Regions from separate parts of the Aliivibrio thorii genome, predicted to be linked through region 2. Evidence: predicted binding sites of a transcription regulator. Region 2 holds the regulator's gene; each other region holds the start of a gene.
What was found. The regulator PurR, encoded in region 2, represses purine synthesis genes. The targets are predictions, from matches to a motif close to TNANGNAAACGTTTNCNTNA.
Positions count from the first base shown of each region.

Region 1: pyrD (quinone-dependent dihydroorotate dehydrogenase) is a predicted target of PurR. The motif match lies at 1,255-1,274, and genes of this name have one in related genera.
Region 3: purT (formate-dependent phosphoribosylglycinamide formyltransferase) is a predicted target of PurR. The motif match lies at 4,364-4,383, and genes of this name have one in related genera.

Region 1 is NZ_CM170654.1:1,507,694-1,513,782, reverse strand. It holds gene AC2IP4_RS06900 (NAD-glutamate dehydrogenase) at 1-1,233, shown strand, start outside; gene pyrD (quinone-dependent dihydroorotate dehydrogenase) at 1,501-2,511, shown strand; gene AC2IP4_RS06890 (cell division protein ZapC) at 2,731-3,270, shown strand; gene rlmKL (bifunctional 23S rRNA (guanine(2069)-N(7))-methyltransferase RlmK/23S rRNA (guanine(2445)-N(2))-methyltransferase RlmL) at 3,811-5,928, shown strand; gene AC2IP4_RS06880 (glutaredoxin family protein) at 5,935-6,089, shown strand, end outside.
Region 2 is NZ_CM170654.1:1,125,471-1,131,559, forward strand. It holds gene AC2IP4_RS05150 (sensor domain-containing diguanylate cyclase) at 1-1,068, opposite strand, end outside; gene AC2IP4_RS05155 (TfoX/Sxy family DNA transformation protein) at 1,300-1,887, opposite strand; cyclic di-GMP riboswitch class I at 2,014-2,098, opposite strand; gene purR (HTH-type transcriptional repressor PurR) at 2,252-3,259, opposite strand; gene torD (molecular chaperone TorD) at 3,535-4,182, opposite strand; gene torR (two-component system response regulator TorR) at 4,417-5,115, shown strand; gene AC2IP4_RS05175 (IS4 family transposase) at 5,175-6,089, opposite strand, start outside.
Region 3 is NZ_CM170654.1:1,263,386-1,269,474, reverse strand. It holds gene sbcB (exodeoxyribonuclease I) at 1-905, shown strand, start outside; gene AC2IP4_RS05715 (CidA/LrgA family protein) at 902-1,252, shown strand; gene AC2IP4_RS05710 (CidB/LrgB family autolysis modulator) at 1,252-1,926, shown strand; gene cdd (cytidine deaminase) at 2,077-2,985, shown strand; gene AC2IP4_RS05700 (amidase family protein) at 3,057-4,220, opposite strand; gene purT (formate-dependent phosphoribosylglycinamide formyltransferase) at 4,438-5,613, shown strand; gene AC2IP4_RS05690 (amino acid aminotransferase) at 5,813-6,089, shown strand, end outside.

The DNA of each region.
Region 1 (6,089 bases), 380 kb from region 2:
GACATTGTTCTTGATGATGCGTATTGCCAATCAGAGTCGATCTCGGTAACAGAACAACAAGGTACGTCATTAGTTAAAGAGCAGATCCGTTTTATTCATCATTTAGAAAAACAAGGTCAATTGGATCGTGGATTAGAGTTTATTCCTGATGACGAAACATTGATTGAGCGTGAGAAAATGGGGCAGGCGTTAACTCGTCCAGAGCTTTCTGTTCTTGTTGCTTATGGAAAAATGGTGCTTAAAGAACAGTTAGCCTGTGATGAAATAGCAAATAATCCATACCATGCAGATTTACTAACTACGTATTTTCCTACTGAGTTACAGCGTAACTATAAAGCGGCGATGGATAACCACCCATTACGTTCAGAAATCATCGCAACTTGCTTAGCAAATCAGATGGTTAATGAAATGGGGTGCAACTTTATCACTCGCATGCATGAAGAAACTGGTTACAGTGTCACTGATATAACTAATGCTTATTCTGCTACTCGAGCAATTTTTGAATTTGGGGATTTATTCAAAGAGATCCGTAATTTAGATAATATTGCCACGACTGAAGCACAGTATGATGCGTTCTTTACTATGCGTAGAACCATCCGTCGAGTAGCACGCTGGCTATTACGTAATGGTTCACAAAAAATGACGATTCAGGAGTTGATAGTAAAATATAAACCTGCGGTTGATGATATTAAAATGAACCTGGATAGCTATTTGGTAAATGATGAAGTTGTTGAGCATATTGAACAAGCAAATCACTATCTGGAAATGGGAGTCCCGTGTGAGCTGGGTAATGTATTAGCACGTTTAAGTAGCTTGTATTCAGCAATGGATATTTCAGCTGTTGCCGAAGTGACAGAGCGACCAGTATCTACGTCAGCTCGTTTATACTATGTATTAGGAGATAAGTTGTCACTGCATTGGTTCTTGAAACAAATTAATAACCAAGGTGTTGATAACCACTGGCAAGCATTAGCTCGCGCTTCTTTCCGTGAAGATCTAGATTGGCAGCAACGTCAATTAACTCAACTTGTACTTGATGAGTATAAAGACAGTGATTCAGTTGAAAATGCGATAGAAGACTGGTGTAAAAAGAACATGGCATCAGTAGGGCGCTGGGACAACATTTTAAATGAGTTCAAAGTAGGTTCGGTTCATGAATTTGCGAAATTCTCAGTAGCATTAAGAGAGTTAACCTTGCTTAATTTAAGTTGTTCTTCGCACGCTGGCAATTAATGATAATAGGGTTTAGCGTTCCTAGCTAAACGTTTGCATAATAAAAGGGAAAGTGAATTTTTATTCGCTTTCCCTTTTTATTTCCCCGATAAATTTTGTATTTAAGTATATTAATAAGTGATTTTATTGAATTTATATGCCCTTAGGTGGTGGCGAGCTTTTAGATTGCAATAAATAATGATGAATAAAGTACGATTAAGTTTGAATTGTTAATAAAATCAGTGAATAATGACTCCCCGTTTATTCGGGACTTTTTTTGGAGCTACAATGTTATACCGCATCGCCAGAGCTGGCATTTTCAAACTTGATGCTGAAAAAGCACATGATTTAGCTATTCAAAATTTTAAACGCTTTACCGGCACTCCACTTGATCTCTTCTATCGTCAAAAATTGGCTTCTAAACCTGTAGAAGTTATGGGTATTACCTTTAAAAATCCACTTGGCCTTGCGGCTGGTCTTGATAAAAATGGCGAATGTATTGAAGCATTTGGCGCAATGGGTTTTGGCTTTATTGAAGTGGGAACAGTAACTCCTCGTCCTCAAGCAGGTAATGATAAGCCTCGTCTATTCCGTCTTATTGAAGCGGAAGGCATTATTAACCGTATGGGTTTTAATAACCTTGGTGTTGATAATCTTGTTGAGAACGTAAAGAAAGCAAAGTTTGATGGTGTTATTGGTATTAACATTGGTAAAAACAAAGATACGCCAATTGAAAAGGGCACGGAAGATTACTTAATTTGTATGGAGAAGGTATATCAATACGCAGGTTACATTGCGATTAATATCTCATCGCCAAACACTCCAGGTCTTCGTACTCTTCAATATGGTGAAGCATTGGATGATCTTCTTTCTCAATTGAAAGAGAAGCAAAAAGAATTAGCTGAGAAATACGGTAAGTATGTTCCTATCGCTTTGAAGATCGCGCCTGATTTGGATGATAATGAATTATCTCAAATTGCTGACTCTCTAATGAAGTATAAAATTGATGGTGTGATTGCAACCAACACAACATTAGATCGCTCAATGGTTGAAGGCATGAAGCATGCGGAAGAGATGGGAGGCTTAAGTGGTCGTCCTGTTCAAACTCGCAGTACTGAAGTTGTTCGTCGCCTTAAAGAGCTACTTGGTGATTCTTTACCAATCATTGGGGTAGGTGGTGTTGACTCTTATGTTGCAGCAAAAGAAAAAATGATGGCAGGTGCTGATCTGGTGCAAATCTACTCAGGCTTCATTTATAAAGGTCCTGCATTAGTTAAAGATATTGTAAACAATATTTAAATGTTATAAAAAGTAGCGAAAGTTGCTTACAGACTATTCAAACAGAAGGGGGAATGAAAATTTCCCCTTTTTTTATTGCTAACCTCTTGTAAAATTAACGATTAATTGCACCAGTATTATTTTTGACTGAAAATACACATGAATTTTTAGCATGATTTGCAGTAATTGGTGATTGGCTATCGAAGGGATTCTTCCCGTTTTTTCAAGAGAGAAATGATAATGCTTAAACCAAGTGATACATGGAATTGGTATTACGACAATAAAGCACAATCTCTAATGCTTGATTTAGGTATGGACATGGTATTCCGTGTGAACTTACCTTCTAAGGTACTTATTGATAGTGCTTTTGACGAGTGTAAATTCTCTGTTGATGATGCCTCTGCCTACCAAATGTTCGTAGAACATATTTCATTCCTACCATTGTCTGAGCCTCGTAAAGTAGAGCTAGCACTTAATTGTGTAGCAGCTAAGCGCTTTCATAAGCCTATGCTACCTAAAAGCTGGTTTTTTGAATCTCAAGGCCATGGCTATTCTCCTGAAGAGGGAGAAGTTGTCTCTCTTAAGAATGACTTAGGGGAAGGGCATTTCATTATTGTTGAAAACTACGAATGTGCCAGCATGTGTATGCTAGTGGACATGGACTCTTTTGCTCTTAATCCTGTTAAATACATGGCATTTTGTGAACCAATTAAAGTTATGCATGACCGAATGGCTAAGATGCAAGTCGTCAACTCCGCTTATTATGCTTTGGTTGGTTAGTTTACGAGTAAAGCATACCTTACTACTTTTTTATCGTTAACTCCTCCGAAAATACGAACTACCACGCTCCATATACCCTATAGAATATAGCTTAAGCTTTTACTATGAATGGCTTTTTAAGCATTTGTACGCCTTTATCTTTCTTTAAGTTTCCTTAATAACAGCTAAACTCGTTACATTTTGAACTCTTAAAAATGAGACCTAGAGCCAAGAAGTATAAAAAAACATCATAATCATTTCTGATATTTCAAACAGTAAAGTAGTTCCTTTTCTCGTTGAATTCCCCATTTGCGCTGTTTTGTATGAAAGTTACAGCACTGAATTCCACTTGGTATAGTCCAAAAGCTGTGGGTAATTTGGCGGAAGCTTGTGTTTCCACATAAAAACAAACTTTATTGATTGTTGGTTTGGTATTTAATAAACGATTGTTTTAAAAGAAATAATTAAATGTCTTTGCTTAGCATTTATCTACAATCTATTTATCCTCTTTCAGTGAGATTCATGTATAATGCGAGGCAATTTAATAACCAAAAGAATCCCATGAAAAAATACTTAGCCATCACTTCTAAAGGCCTTGAAAACCTACTCGCTGACGAACTTATTGCACTTGGTGTTACTGACCCAAAATTAGTTTATGCAGGGGTTACGTTTGAAGCTCCAATCGAGGTTGTTTATCGTTGTTGTTTATGGAGCCGTATCGCTTCGCGTTTTGTTCAAATTTTGTCTGAATTTGACGTTCGTGATGATATGGATTTATATCTAGGTGCTTCTGCAATCAACTGGCCTAGTTATTTCAGCGCAGATAAAACATTGGTGGTGGATTTTAACGGTACAAACCGTGAGATTCGAAACAGCCAATACGGTGCGTTAAAGGTTAAAGATGCCATTGTTGATCGTTTCACAAAGGCGGATTTAGAGCGTCCGAATATTGATAAAGCAGAACCTGATTTACGTATACATATGCGTTTATCTGGCGAGAAAGGGATTCTTGGCTTTGATTTAATTGGTTCAGGTTTACATCAACGTGGCTACCGTACTGAAGCGGGTCGTGCGCCACTACGTGAAACATTAGCGGCAGCCTTAGTACTTCGTAGTACTTGGGATGAGAGCAAACCATTATTAGACCCTATGTGTGGTTCAGGTACGTTACTGATTGAAGCGGCACTAATGGCTTGTGAAATGGCACCAGGTGTTAAGCGTGAGAAATGGTGTTTTGAAACTCTGAATGATTTTGATGAAGAGTTGTGGACTGAAATTCGTTCAGAAGCTCGTGTTAAGAGTCGTCGTGGCGTTAAGAAAGTAGATACTCATTTTTACGGATTTGACCGTGATTACCGTGTTATTCAAACGGCTCGTGAAAATGCACGTCGTGCTGGCGTTGAAGATTTAATTACGTTTGATGTTGGTGATGCAACTAAGATTGAACGTCCAGAAGCGTTTGAAAATGGCGTAGTGATTTGTAACCCTCCATATGGTGAGCGTTTAAGTACTGAACCTGCATTGATTGCATTGTACAGTGAGTTTGGTCGCCAGCTTAAAGAGCAGTTTGGTGGCTGTACAGCATCAATCTATTCAAGTAACGATGATTTACTTGCGTGTATACGCATGCGTGCTGATAAGCAATTTAAATTGAACAATGGTGCATTACCGTGTGTTCAGAAAAACTACTCAATTACAGAGTCTTCAGAGCGTAAAGACGCAGCGAATATTGAAGTTGCTCCTGAATTCATGAACCGTCTTAAAAAGAATATGTCTAAGATCGGCAAATGGGCACGTAAAGAGAAATTAGATTGTTACCGTTTGTATGATGCAGATTTACCTGATTACAATGCAGCGATTGATGTCTATAAAGATTACATCATCATTCAAGAATATGCGGCACCAAAAACAATTTCTGAAGATAAAACACGTCGTCGTTTAACCGATATGATCCGTGCAACGGTTCTAGTAACGGGTGTAGAAACGAACAATGTGATTTTGAAAGTTCGTCAAAAGCAATCAGGCAAAAACCAATATCAAAAATTAGCTGAGAAATCTCGCTCTTTTGATGTTGATGAGTACGGCGTAAAACTGATTGTTAACCTACAAGATTACCTAGATACAGGGTTATTCTTAGATCATAAGTTAACTCGTAAAATGTTAGGTGAAATGGCTGCAGGTAAAGATTTCTTAAACCTATTTGCTTACACTGGTTCTGCAACCGTGCATGCGGCTTGTGGTGGCGCAAAATCTACCATGACGATTGATATGTCTCGTACCTACCTAGAGTGGGCACAGAAGAACATGAATACCAATGGTCAAACCGGTACTCAGCATCAGTTCTTACAAGCAGACTGTCTACAGTGGTTGCAACAAGCAGAAGGTGAGTTTGATTTAATCTTTATCGATCCACCAACGTTCTCTAACTCTAAGCGTATGGAACAGACGTTTGATGTTCAACGTGATCACATCATGTTACTTGAGAACCTAAAACGTATGCTACGAGAGAACGGTACTATCGTATTCTCGAACAATAAACGTAACTTCAAAATGGATGACGAAGCACTAGAGAAAGCAGGCCTTAAAGCGAAGAACATTTCTAAGCAAACATTGCCGCTTGATTTTGCTCGTAATAAACACATTCATAACTGCTGGATTATTACTCACAAGGAAGGCTAGAGACGAATGATTACTCTCTATAGCACGGAAGGCTGCCACCTTTGCGAGCAAGCGTTTGACTTGCTTGTGGAGGTGGGTGTAGATATCGAAAAAGTAGACACGGTAGACATCGCGTTCAACGATGAGCTTTTCTCTCGTTACGGTGTCACAATACCTGTGGT
Region 2 (6,089 bases):
AGCAACCGTGAAAGCAAGTTTTTGAACGCTCTTGTCTAAATGTTCTTTATCACCAAGGTAGATATGCATCATACCAATGGTGTTGCCATGTGCGGTCAATGGGATGCATAGTGTTTGGTCTGTTCCGGTCGCAGACATATGGGAACATGGCAGGGTGGTATATTTATCATTAGCGAGATGAAATTTACCTTTTCGTAATGCCCAGCATTCTTCAGGTGCGTAAGTTTTATTGCCTGGCCAAGCTCCGCCCCAATCGAGTTTTACTAGTAGTTGATTCCTAGATGAACGCATTAGAGATACGACGCCATTTACATCCCCTAAAATCCTAGGAAGGATATCTTCAACGACCATTTGAGCTTCATTGATTGAGTTACAAGCCGCAAGCATATTTGCAAGACGGTGTAATAGCTCAATTTCTTGAGTACGTTGTTCTATACGCTCTTCTTGTAGATCTTGCTCATTTTTTACTTGCTGTTGAATAAGCTTATTACTGAGTAGAGATGAGCCAATGACAAGTACAATGTTAATCCCCATTAAAATAATTAGGATGTTCATCAATTCTTCTACCATGGCATCGATACGAGTTAGTGGCGTTGCCGTTCTAAGAATATATGTTTGACCTTGGTATTCAAATGATTGTGCAGAGTAGAGTAAGTTTTTAAAGCGAGAAGTACTGAAGCGGGTAGCAGTGCCATAGCCAATATCTTTAGCGTTATTCACTTCTTCTCGGTTTAAATGGTTTTCAAGCTGTAAGACGGCGTTTAAAGAAATATCACTATCAGCAATTGGCGTGCCGTCTGATTTTATCAGAGTAATATGGTCTTCTTTGGCAATAACTAGTTTTGTTTTTATGTATACATCCAATGCTTTTAAATCAGAAAAGGAAACTTGGTCGTCATTGATGTCTTTTATAATACGAGAGGCTTCTTCAGATAGACTACCTTCAACTTTGTGCTCAAGCCAATTTGAGAGTGTTGAATTAAACACAAATAAGCCAATAGATATTGTAAATACCATTGATATTATAGGTAAATAAAGCCACTTTTTGCTGATTGTATTTTTACTCATTAACACCGCCTTATAAAACGCACGCCATTTAACAGTTTTATGTTCTATATATGAAGACGTAGCATAACTGATAGTTATATAAAGTAACAGATATTGTTACAAAGGAGAGTTAAAGTGTGAAGGCTTGTCGCTTTATTTAGTTTTAAGGGGGGGGAGCTTGGTTTAGGGAGGGTTAACGCCTTAATCTCTTTGATAGAGCATAAGATTAAGACGTATAGATTAACACTTAGTTTATAATTGCTTTCTTAATTCACTTCGTGTTTCTGCTGAAACAACAGACCAATGAGTTCCTTTAATCGCTCCTTCAAGCGACCAAAGTAATTCATCACTCACACTGTTTGAATGTGTCTGTTGAATTGCTTTATAAGCATTAACAGCTCCAGTGGTGCGCAACTCTTCAACAGTATTAATGCCTGCTTTTTTAAGCATTCTTTCTGTCGCTAATCTTAGATTTGGTAAATCTTTGATACGAGAAGGTCCGGCTGTTTGCTGTTTCTTTTTATCTTTTTTAGCGACATCTAAAGCTATGACAGCTTGAATTAAGATTGAGTCTGGCTCTTCCCAACATTCAGCTGAAATTGCAAAGTATTTAGTTACAACAGGAAAACCACGCTTTTTATAAACGTATGGTTCAAACCCTTGCTCTTTAAATAAATTGATAGTCTCATCACTAGCTCTTAAATGAAGTTTATCTTGAACAACAAGAGCGAACATAGTGCCATCAATAAAAATGCCAAAACCACCAAACATTGAGCGTGAAGTGATCTTACCTAAAGATGAAAGTAAATGAAGTGATTCTTTTAGTACTGGTTTATCCATTGCAATAATTCTCGGTTAGTAAGTCTATGTCACTAAACAACTGAGCCCGAGGAAATGGTAGCAAGTTCAAAGTAAGGTATTGTTATTTTAAAGTAAAAATTAACAATACTTGAGAGAATACTTACTGTCGGCAACCCCGCTACCTTATATATAAATACGTAGGCCGGAAGCTTTGCGTCCTGTACTTTCGTACAGTTTGCCCTGTTCGTGACTTTGCTGATAATATAGCAATTTATAGTAAGAGTTGTTGCACAATTGAGCGTAGTGTGATGTTGCTTCAAAAAATGATCATTTATTTTTGTTAAGTCGGTTCAAATTTTAAGTGTAAATTGAACCAACTCGTATTTTAATAAGTAAATAAGCGCTATTTGATTCTATTTGATACGCTGCTACGAGAGACAACTTCAGGCTGCATTTCAAAAATGCGACGCTCATGGTGCTTATCTTTAATGCGCTCTAATAAAATCTCTACCGCTGTTTTACCAACACGACGTTTAGGTTGGTGAATAGTTGTCAGGGGTGGAGAGAAATACGCCGATAATTCAATATTGTCGTAACCAATAACTGAGATGTCTTCAGGTACTTTTAAGCCCGCTTGTTGAATTTTACTTATTGCCGCCAGTGCCATAATATCGTTAAAGCAAAATAGTGCTGTTGGACGCTCTGTCATTGCTAGTACTTTATCTACAGCTTTTGATGCTGAAGCACACTCGAAGTCGCCTTCCAAAATCCAGTCAGGGTTAGCGCTTAAGTTTGATTCAGCTAAAGCTCGTTCGAACCCACGAACACGCTCTTTACACGTTAATTTATCTAACTGACCTGTAATACAAGCGATTTTTTCATGGCCGTTTTCAATTAAATGTTTTGTTGCTAAGTAACCGCCTTTTTCTGAATTATCAATGATTTTATCTGTACGTGGGCTATCTGGGCCCCAATCCATAATAACCATTGGTAGCTCAGTGTTTTTTTCAAGCAGCGCTAATAGTTGTTCATTAAGGTCTGAACACATGACTAATAGGCCATCAACACGTTTTTCTGAAAGCATGCGAAGATAATGTTTTTGCTTATCTAAATCGCCTTCAGTATTACACATAAATAAAGTGTAACCTTGTTTGTAACAGTAATTCTCAACACCATGCATAACCTCTGCAAAAAATGGGTTGAAAGATTGTGTTACTAACATACCAATCGTACGTGTTGTATTGCATTTTAAACTGCGAGCAACGGCACTAGGTGCGTAGTTTAGTTCTTCAACCGCTTCCCATACACGTTTTTGAGTTGCTTCGGCAACAAAACGAGTTTTATTAATTACATGAGAGACAGTGGTAGTAGAAACAGCTGCAAGTTTTGCAACATCTTTAATAGTAGCCATATAAAAGCCTTAATGGGTAAAATAAGGGGCTATTTATGTTCCAACAAAATTGATATTACATTATGTAGATATGATGGAAGATAAATAGGCCCTGGTTATAAATGAAAAAAACCGCCAAAAATGCGGTTTTCATTTAATGATCAAATTTTATCGTTTGCGCTCACATTTTATAGGTAAAGCATAGTGCAAACAATTAGTGATTTAATTAATTTTGTTAATGATTTGATTTATATCACACACCTGTAAAAATATTGTACCAATATATAAACTATAAATTACTCACCTGTAAGGAAAGTAACATCAAGTTGTAGAAAGGTTACAAGGAAAGTCGTTACTGCAGCATAAAAGCCGAATTCATCTCTCTCCTTACAAATATGGTTAAATTTTGGAGTCCAAGATAATAGCTGTTTATTAATAAAAGAAAGTTGCGCACTCATATAAGCTTCAAAGTCTTCTTCAGAAGTTTGCTGATTTGTCATTAGGATTAAATTCCCAAGGAAATCTAGTTCAATAGCTATATGGTCTGCGGGTTCATTGAATTCTGCTTTTTGAGCAATCTTGTACTTTTCTAGTAATTCACGCATATCTTGAGCAGGTTTTGCATTAAGAAGGCCTGATTTATCTAAATAGATTGATGCATAAGGTAGAGCACTGTTTTTGTCAGAACCTAAAAATGCTTGGCAAAAATCAGCTGATAATTCAAGCTGTGCATCGTCGCGAGCTTGAAGTTTATTTAACTTTTCAACCAATTCATTTACCGATGACGCTAATTCTGGCGTCTTCCCTAAATCAGACAGGAAAGTACGAACTTCAAAACTGTTATATTGTTCTAATTGTTCTTCTGTTAGTTCATTCGCTAATAAGTTCGACAACCACCAGTAAATTTCAGCGCGTTGTTCGTTAAATGCAGTTAATTCGTTCATGTCTCTTTGCTCCAAGAAATTTATTTAAGAATTGTACTGGATAAGTATGAAAAGGAATAGCACCTATCATTAACAGGGTGTATAAAGATATGTGTAAAGATTAAATTTCGATTTTTATTAATAATTGTTTTGAATCAATTAAAATACAGAAATATCAATTGAGAATTGGCATTATTACAAAATATGAATAGAATAAGATAAGAACTATCCAAATAACCATTAAAAGAGAATATTATGAGCTATCACATTTTAGTTGTTGAAGACGAAGTGGTAACTCGCTCTAAGCTTGTAGGCTACTTTGAAGCCGAGGGATATCAAGTGAGCGAGGCTGAAACAGGGGCAGAAATGCGAACTATTTTGGCTGAACAAAAAGTTGATTTAATTATGCTTGATATAAACCTACCAGGAGAGGATGGTTTATTATTGGCTCGCGAACTGCGCAGTCAATCTAATATTGGTATTATTCTCGTTACAGGACGAACAGATAGTATTGACCGAATTGTCGGTTTAGAAATGGGTGCAGATGACTATGTCACTAAACCTGTAGAGCTACGTGAATTATTGGTTCGAGTTAAGAACTTGTTTTGGCGTATGTCTTTAGTTAATGAGCCAGTTGAATTGGATGAGTCAAATGTAGTTCGTTTTGGTGAATGGACATTTGATATTCAGCGCCGTGCATTATCAAATAATGGCGAACCAGTTAAATTAACTAAAGCTGAATATGAACTGTTGGTGGCGTTATCTTCGTACCCAAATACGGTTCTTTCGCGTGAACGTATTTTAAATATGATTAGCCACCGTGTAGATGCACCAAATGATAGAACGATTGATGTATTGATTCGAAGAATGCGCGCAAAAATGGAAGTGGACCCTAAAAACCCACAGATCTTTGTTACCGTACACGGTGAAGGTTACATGTTCGCTGGTGATTGATAGTTATTAATTATCGTTAAAAGATTTAAATTGAACCACTCATATTTGAGTAATGCCAGTCAGTTAAGCTGACTGGCTTTTTTCTTTTTCCAGCAAGGGTACTTCACGGCTTTAGCTCGAACTCTCCTTGGATAGCGCCTATCTTCTCTCTTTGGCGGTAAAATGTAGTGAGCGGTATTTGCCTGTAAAGAGGCGATAGTCTTCGGGATATTACCTGCACTATTTAGTGACATTGTGTACAACATATTTATGATTGCCAGCGAGCATGATGTGAAACTTAATTGGTTTGCGTGAAGCCCCTTCACCGTATGTGACATCTTAACCATTTGATATCTAAGTAAGTTATAACCAAGTAATATCCCCCATAATTCTTGTCTAATCATCTCAGGCTTTTTACTTCGAAGGTGATGCTCACTATTTAGAAGCGTCTGTTTCATTTCTCTATAACCGACTTCTATCTCCCAACGCTCACTGTACAGCTCTACCATTTCAGACGATGGAAAACGCATTGGATCAACCATTGAAGTTAAAATTTGAGTCTCTTTTCCTTTCACTTTTTTACTCACTAACCGAGCTTCAATATATTCCGGCAGATCAAGGAACTTCTTTCTAGCTTGTGGCGATGTTTTTAAACGCACTAATTTATCTTGTCGACCTAAAGTTCGTACTTCCTCATATATTGTTCCTTTCTTCACAGGAAGCAACCAATGACGTTCCGATCCTGTTGTAGACCATTTATGAAGTAAGCCAAGGGAATAAAATCCTTTATCAAACAAAGTTATAGAGTTATCTGGAGTGGATGAGATAAGTTGTTCAGCTAAAACCATTTCACTGACTTTTGTGCTATCAAAAGCACTATTGATCAATAAATGGCTAGTGAGTTCCATTTGGCATACCATTCTGATTTGAGGGTAGCAGGTTTCGCCATGCTGATTACTTTTAGGTTCAAATACTTGAAGGTTTTCTTTTGTGTC
Region 3 (6,089 bases), 140 kb from region 2:
AACATGAAAACGCCCACGATGCGATGGCCGATGTTATTGCGACTATTGAGTTAGCTAAAGTCGTTAAAAAAGCACAACCAAAAATGTTTAACTATCTGCTTTCTATGCGTCATAAAAAGAAAGCGGCGACGTTAATCGATATCGTTGATATGACACCATTGATGCACGTGTCTGGTATGTTTGGCGTAGATAGAGGCAATATCAGTTGGATTGTGCCTGTTGCTTGGCACCCTACTAACAACAACGCCGTCATTACGATTGATTTAGCGTTAGACCCAAGTGTGTTCCTAGAATTAGATGCAGAGCAGTTACATCAACGCATGTATACCAAGCGTGCTGATCTTGCGCCTGATGAATTACCGGTTCCTGTTAAATTAGTTCATTTAAACAAATGCCCTATTCTTGCACCGGCTAAAACACTGACCGCTGAAAATGCTGAAAACTTAAATGTGGACAGAGCGGCTTGTTTAAAAAATCTTAAAGTGATCCGCGATAATCCAGAAATCAGACAGAAACTAATTGCGCTTTACAGCATTGAACCTAACTATGAGAAATCAACCAATGTAGATACCCTTCTATATGATGGTTTCTTCTCTCATGCTGATAAAACGACGATTGATATTATCCGTCAATCAACGCCTGAGCAGCTTATCGATTTTGAGCCAAATGTGACAGATCCTCGTATTAAGCCGTTGTTGTTCCGTTACCGTGCGCGTAATTTCCCACACACGCTAAACGAGACTGAGCAATTAAAGTGGCAAGCTCACCTGCAAGATTATTTCCAAACTAATTTGCCAGAATATGAATCAAGTTTTGAAAACCTATACCTTGAATTAGAAGGCAATGAGAAAAAGACTGCGATTCTTCGCGCCGTTTATAATTACGTACAACAGTTAGTATCATGATTAAATATCTTTACTCTTTCGCATGGATTTTTGCCTCATTGTTTGCTGGAAACGGTATTCAATCTTGGTTAAATCTCCCAGTACCGGGCAGTATTCTTGGAATGCTTATTTTATTCTCCGCGATGGTTATCGGCGTATGTAGGTCGGATTGGGCAGCAACAGGTTGCCAATTTTTCATGCGTAATATGCTGATTTTATTTATCCCAATTTCGGTCGGTTTAATGACGCATTTTGATTTATTACTTACTAATGCTATTCCTATTATTGTCAGTACTGCGGGCGGGTCATTATTAGTCTTAGTTTGTCTGTCATTATTTATCGATCGTCTTGATAGAGGTAATAAATAATGTGGGTAATTCTAACGGTTATTGTTTTTTATTCTGCTCGTTGGTTTGCAAAACGCTTTCCTCACCCACTCAATAATCCATTGTTATTAAGTGTCTTTATCGTCATTCCTATTTTAATGTTATGCAAAGTGCCTTATGAAACTTACTATGCCGATAATGCATTTTTAAGTTATTTATTGCAGCCTGCCGTCGTTGCATTGGCTTACCCATTGTACGAACAATTGCCTCATATACGTGCTAACTGGAAGATTATCTTACTGGCTTGCAGTGTTGGGTCTTTATTCTCGATGTTGTCTGGCGCATTCTTAGCGGTATGGATGGGAGCTGATATGCAACTCGTTGCGAGTATCTTGCCAAAATCAGTGACAACGCCTATTGCAATGGCAATTTCATCACAACTTGAAGGTGAAGCAGCAATTGCGGCTATCTTAGTGTTACTTGCTGGGTTAATGGGAGCAATTTGTGCGTACCCGATTTACAATATGCTAGGAATAAAAAGTTCGTTAGCTCGCGGCTTAACTATGGGCAATGTCTCTCACGCTTTAGGTACAGCTCAAGCCGCTGAAGTGAACCCTCAAGATGCCGCTTTTAGTTCATTAGCCCTCGTAATTTGCGGCATTATTACCTCTTTGGTTGCTCCCATTATTTATTCTTTAATGCTATTGATTAAATAATTATTGGATAAAAGAGCATCAAACACGGTGTGACCTCTCTCTCAATGATGTAATTAATGTAAATTTGCATCATTGAGTGTGAGTTTGATCTATGTTTCGTTTCAAATTCCCTCTAAAATGATCTCATAATATTTAAAAAGGATCATATAGATGACCACCCTACATAAAGACTCTCTGCAACAACGCTTAGAAGAAAGCATGAAAATACTGCCTTCTGCATTGCAACCTGCTATTACTCCTTTAATTAACGAGCAATTCACTGGTGTAATCACCAAAGAACAATTCCTTTCTTTACTTTCTCACAGTGAATTAAGTGATAAAGAATTAAGATTGGCACTTCTTCCTTTAGCCGCTGCATTTTCTGTTGCCCCTATCTCAAATTTCTATGTTGGTGCAATCGCTCGTGGTGTTTCTGGTGATTTATATTTTGGCGCGAATATGGAATTCAATAATGTTCAGTTAGGCCAAACAATTCACGCAGAACAATCGGCAATTAGTCATGCTTGGATCCATGGTGAAACGGGCATTCTAGACATCACGATTAATTTCAGCCCTTGTGGTCACTGTCGTCAATTTATGAATGAATTAACGACTGCAGATAGCTTGATGGTTCAACTTCCTGAGCGTGATGAAAAATCACTACAAGAGTATTTACCAGAATCTTTTGGTCCTAAGGATTTAGGCATTGAAGGGGGATTACTTGCGAAAGTATCTCATGAGCTGACTTTTGAATCTGATTCCCCATTGCTACTTAAAGCATTCGAAGCTGCAAATCGCAGTCATGCGCCTTATTCTAAAAACTTTAGTGGTGTGGCATTAGAAATGAACAACGGCAATATTTACTCAGGTATGTATGCAGAAAATGCCGCGTTTAACCCTAGCTTACCACCATTACAAGTCGCTTTAGTACACGCAAACATGTCTCGTGAAGCGTTATCTGAAATCAAAAAAGCAGCATTGATTGAAGATCATAAAGGTGCGATTAGTCATTTAGCAATTACAACATGTACGCTAAAAGACCTAAGCCCTAACATGGTGCTAGAATACATTTCTTTGTAATGAAGAGTAAATAGAGGGGGTCATGCCCTCCTCTATTTTTATTTACGGTTTACTTATCAAGAGCAATAGATCTATTGATTACTCTTCCAACGAATAGCCGCATCAATAAGCTGTCTATCCATTCCTTTTTGACCAATTAATGAAATGCCCCACGGTGAATTGTTTACTGAGAACCACGGAAGATGTAATTGTGGTAAATCAGCTAAACTGGCCAATGACGTATATTTCAATATTTGAGTATTAAGCTTATATAACTGTTCATCTGAAGCGGTTCTTGGTGGTGCAATATTCGCAGTTGTTGGCATTAATATTAACGTCTTTTCATCTAAAATAGATTCTAGAACCGATTGAACCAACTCTCTTTGCTCTAAAGCGATGCGTTCATCTTTATATTTTAATGAAGCGAGCCACTTCATCTGCATCTTAATTTCATTATTAATAACAGAATTATTTTTTTCAATCCAAGGCTCAATATTGCGTAGCCCTCTTGTCGCACAAATAACTTTGAAACTCTCTGCAGCCTTTGTGGTAATAATCTTACTGATCGCTTTACTACGAACTACTTTATACGGAGATGATGCGAGCAATTTTTCTAATTTTTCTTTTGCTTCATCTGGTACATCAAGAAATAAACTATCCAATACCACAATACGCTCAATCATCACGAGTGGTGACATTGGTGTTAAGGTTGCAGCAACCTTTCTTATATCCGATAAATTTTTAGCAATCCAACCAAGCGAAGTGTCTTCTTTTGCAATGCTAAATACACCATCCATATTGACGCCACAAGTCGACGATTTAAATCCATATAAACCTGCATATAACGCAGGGATCCGAATGCCACCGTTTAGGTCTGTTCCTAAACCAATATCAGCAAAACCATTTGCAACAGCGGCAACTGCACCGCAAGAAGAACCGCCTATAAATCGCCCTTCACTGTTTGGATTTAAAATCGCTTCATAATGAGAGTTATTACCATGAAGACCAAAACCAAACTCATCCATTTGAGTTTTACCAACAAAGATAGCACCTTTTTTTAATATCAGATCGACAACAGGCGCGTTCGCTTTCGCCATTTTTTGTTGTAATAACCACGTAGGATTGCCTAATCCATTTGGAGTATCTTTTATATCAATACAATCACTTACAACAAATTTCTTATTTTCTAAAAGACCATAAAACGCCCATTGTTGTGTCTCCCCTGAATGAGGTACGCAGGTGGTTTGATCATCCATAATTTAGTACTACTACTTAATTCAAAAAAAATAGAATACCAGTCATGGCATTGAATACAAATCAACACATCCACTCTGTCTACAATTTACTCAGTAGTGTGATCTATGTTCCAGTGCTATAAGCTAGCTAAAGAAATAAAACCAAAAGCAAACGTTTGCGTATTTATTAAATTTTAGTATGATACCGCCATATTTCACTACTACATGAGAATTTATTATGTTTGGTACTGCTCTATCTTCTTCTGCAACAAAAGTATTATTGCTTGGTTCTGGTGAACTCGGTAAAGAGGTAGCAATTGAATGTCAACGCCTTGGTCTAGAAGTCATTGCGGTTGACCGATACTTAAATGCCCCTGCAATGCAAGTGGCTCACCGTAGTTATGCGATTGATATGTTAGATACTGATGCACTAGAAGAAATTATCAAAAAAGAGCAACCAGATTATGTAGTGCCAGAAATTGAAGCCATTGCAACAGACAAGTTAGTTGAATTAGAAAAACAAGGGCTTAATGTAGTCCCTACGGCTAACGCAACAAAACTAACCATGAACCGTGAAGGTATTCGTCGTTTAGCTGCAGAAGAATTAAAGCTTCCGACGTCTCCTTACCGTTTTGTAGATACCTACGATGAATTAGTTGAAGCGGTTAAATTTGTTGGCATGCCTTGTGTTATCAAACCTGTGATGAGTTCATCGGGTAAAGGTCAAAGTGTGATAAAAACAGAAGCTGATATCAAAACATCGTGGGATTACGCACAAGATGGCGGCCGTACCGGGGCTGGACGCGCCATTGTTGAAGGGTTTGTTGATTTTGATTATGAGATTTCGTTATTAACCATTCGCGCTGTCGATGGTGTATATTTCTGTGCTCCAATCGGTCATAGACAAGAAGATGGTGACTATCGTGAATCTTGGCAACCACAGATAATGACAGAAGCCGCATTAAAACAAGCGCAACAAGCCGCTGAAAAAGTAGTAAATGCACTTGGTGGATATGGTTTATTTGGTGTTGAACTCTTTATTAAAGGTAACAATATTTACTTTAATGAAGTATCACCTCGTCCGCATGATACTGGTTTGGTAACGCTTATCTCTCAAGAAATGTCTGAGTTTGCTCTTCATGTACGTGCCTTTACTGGTATGCCAATTAATAGCATAACTCAGTATGGACCTTCTGCTTCTTCTGTAATTTTAGGCCAGGGAACATCAATTAATATTCGTTTTGATGGGCTCACTGACGCATTAAGCCAACCACAAACTCAGGTGAAATTGTTTGGTAAACCAGAAATTGATGGTCGCCGCCGCTTAGGGGTTACGATGACTCGTCGTGATAATCTTGAAGCGGCAATTAAAGACGCTATCTCTGCATCGAACAAAATTAAGATCATGTACTAAAACACCAAACCAACCTATCAGAATGCTGAATGAATGCTATTCTGATGGTTTTTTTACCACTTTTTATCTGATTTCATTCTTTAATCAATAAATTTTGGCTTTTTCGTTATCTAACCGTTGCAAACTTACAAGGTTAACAGGTATAAATAACTAAATTGCTCGTTAACTTTTTATTTTAATCTCACCATGGATGATGACTATGTTTGAAAAAATATCTGCTGCACCAGCCGACCCAATTTTAGGTCTTACTGATGAATTTAAAAATGATCCTCGTGCTGAAAAGATCAACCTTGGTGTTGGTATTTATAAGAACGAAGCAGGTCAAACACCTGTATTAAAAACGGTAAAAAAAGCAGAAGCAGTATTGCTTGATACTGAAAAAACAAAGTCATACTTAACCATCCAAGGTACAGCAGAATACGGCCTAGCTGTTCAAAAATTGTTATTTGGTAGCGATGCTGAAGTAATTACAGAAA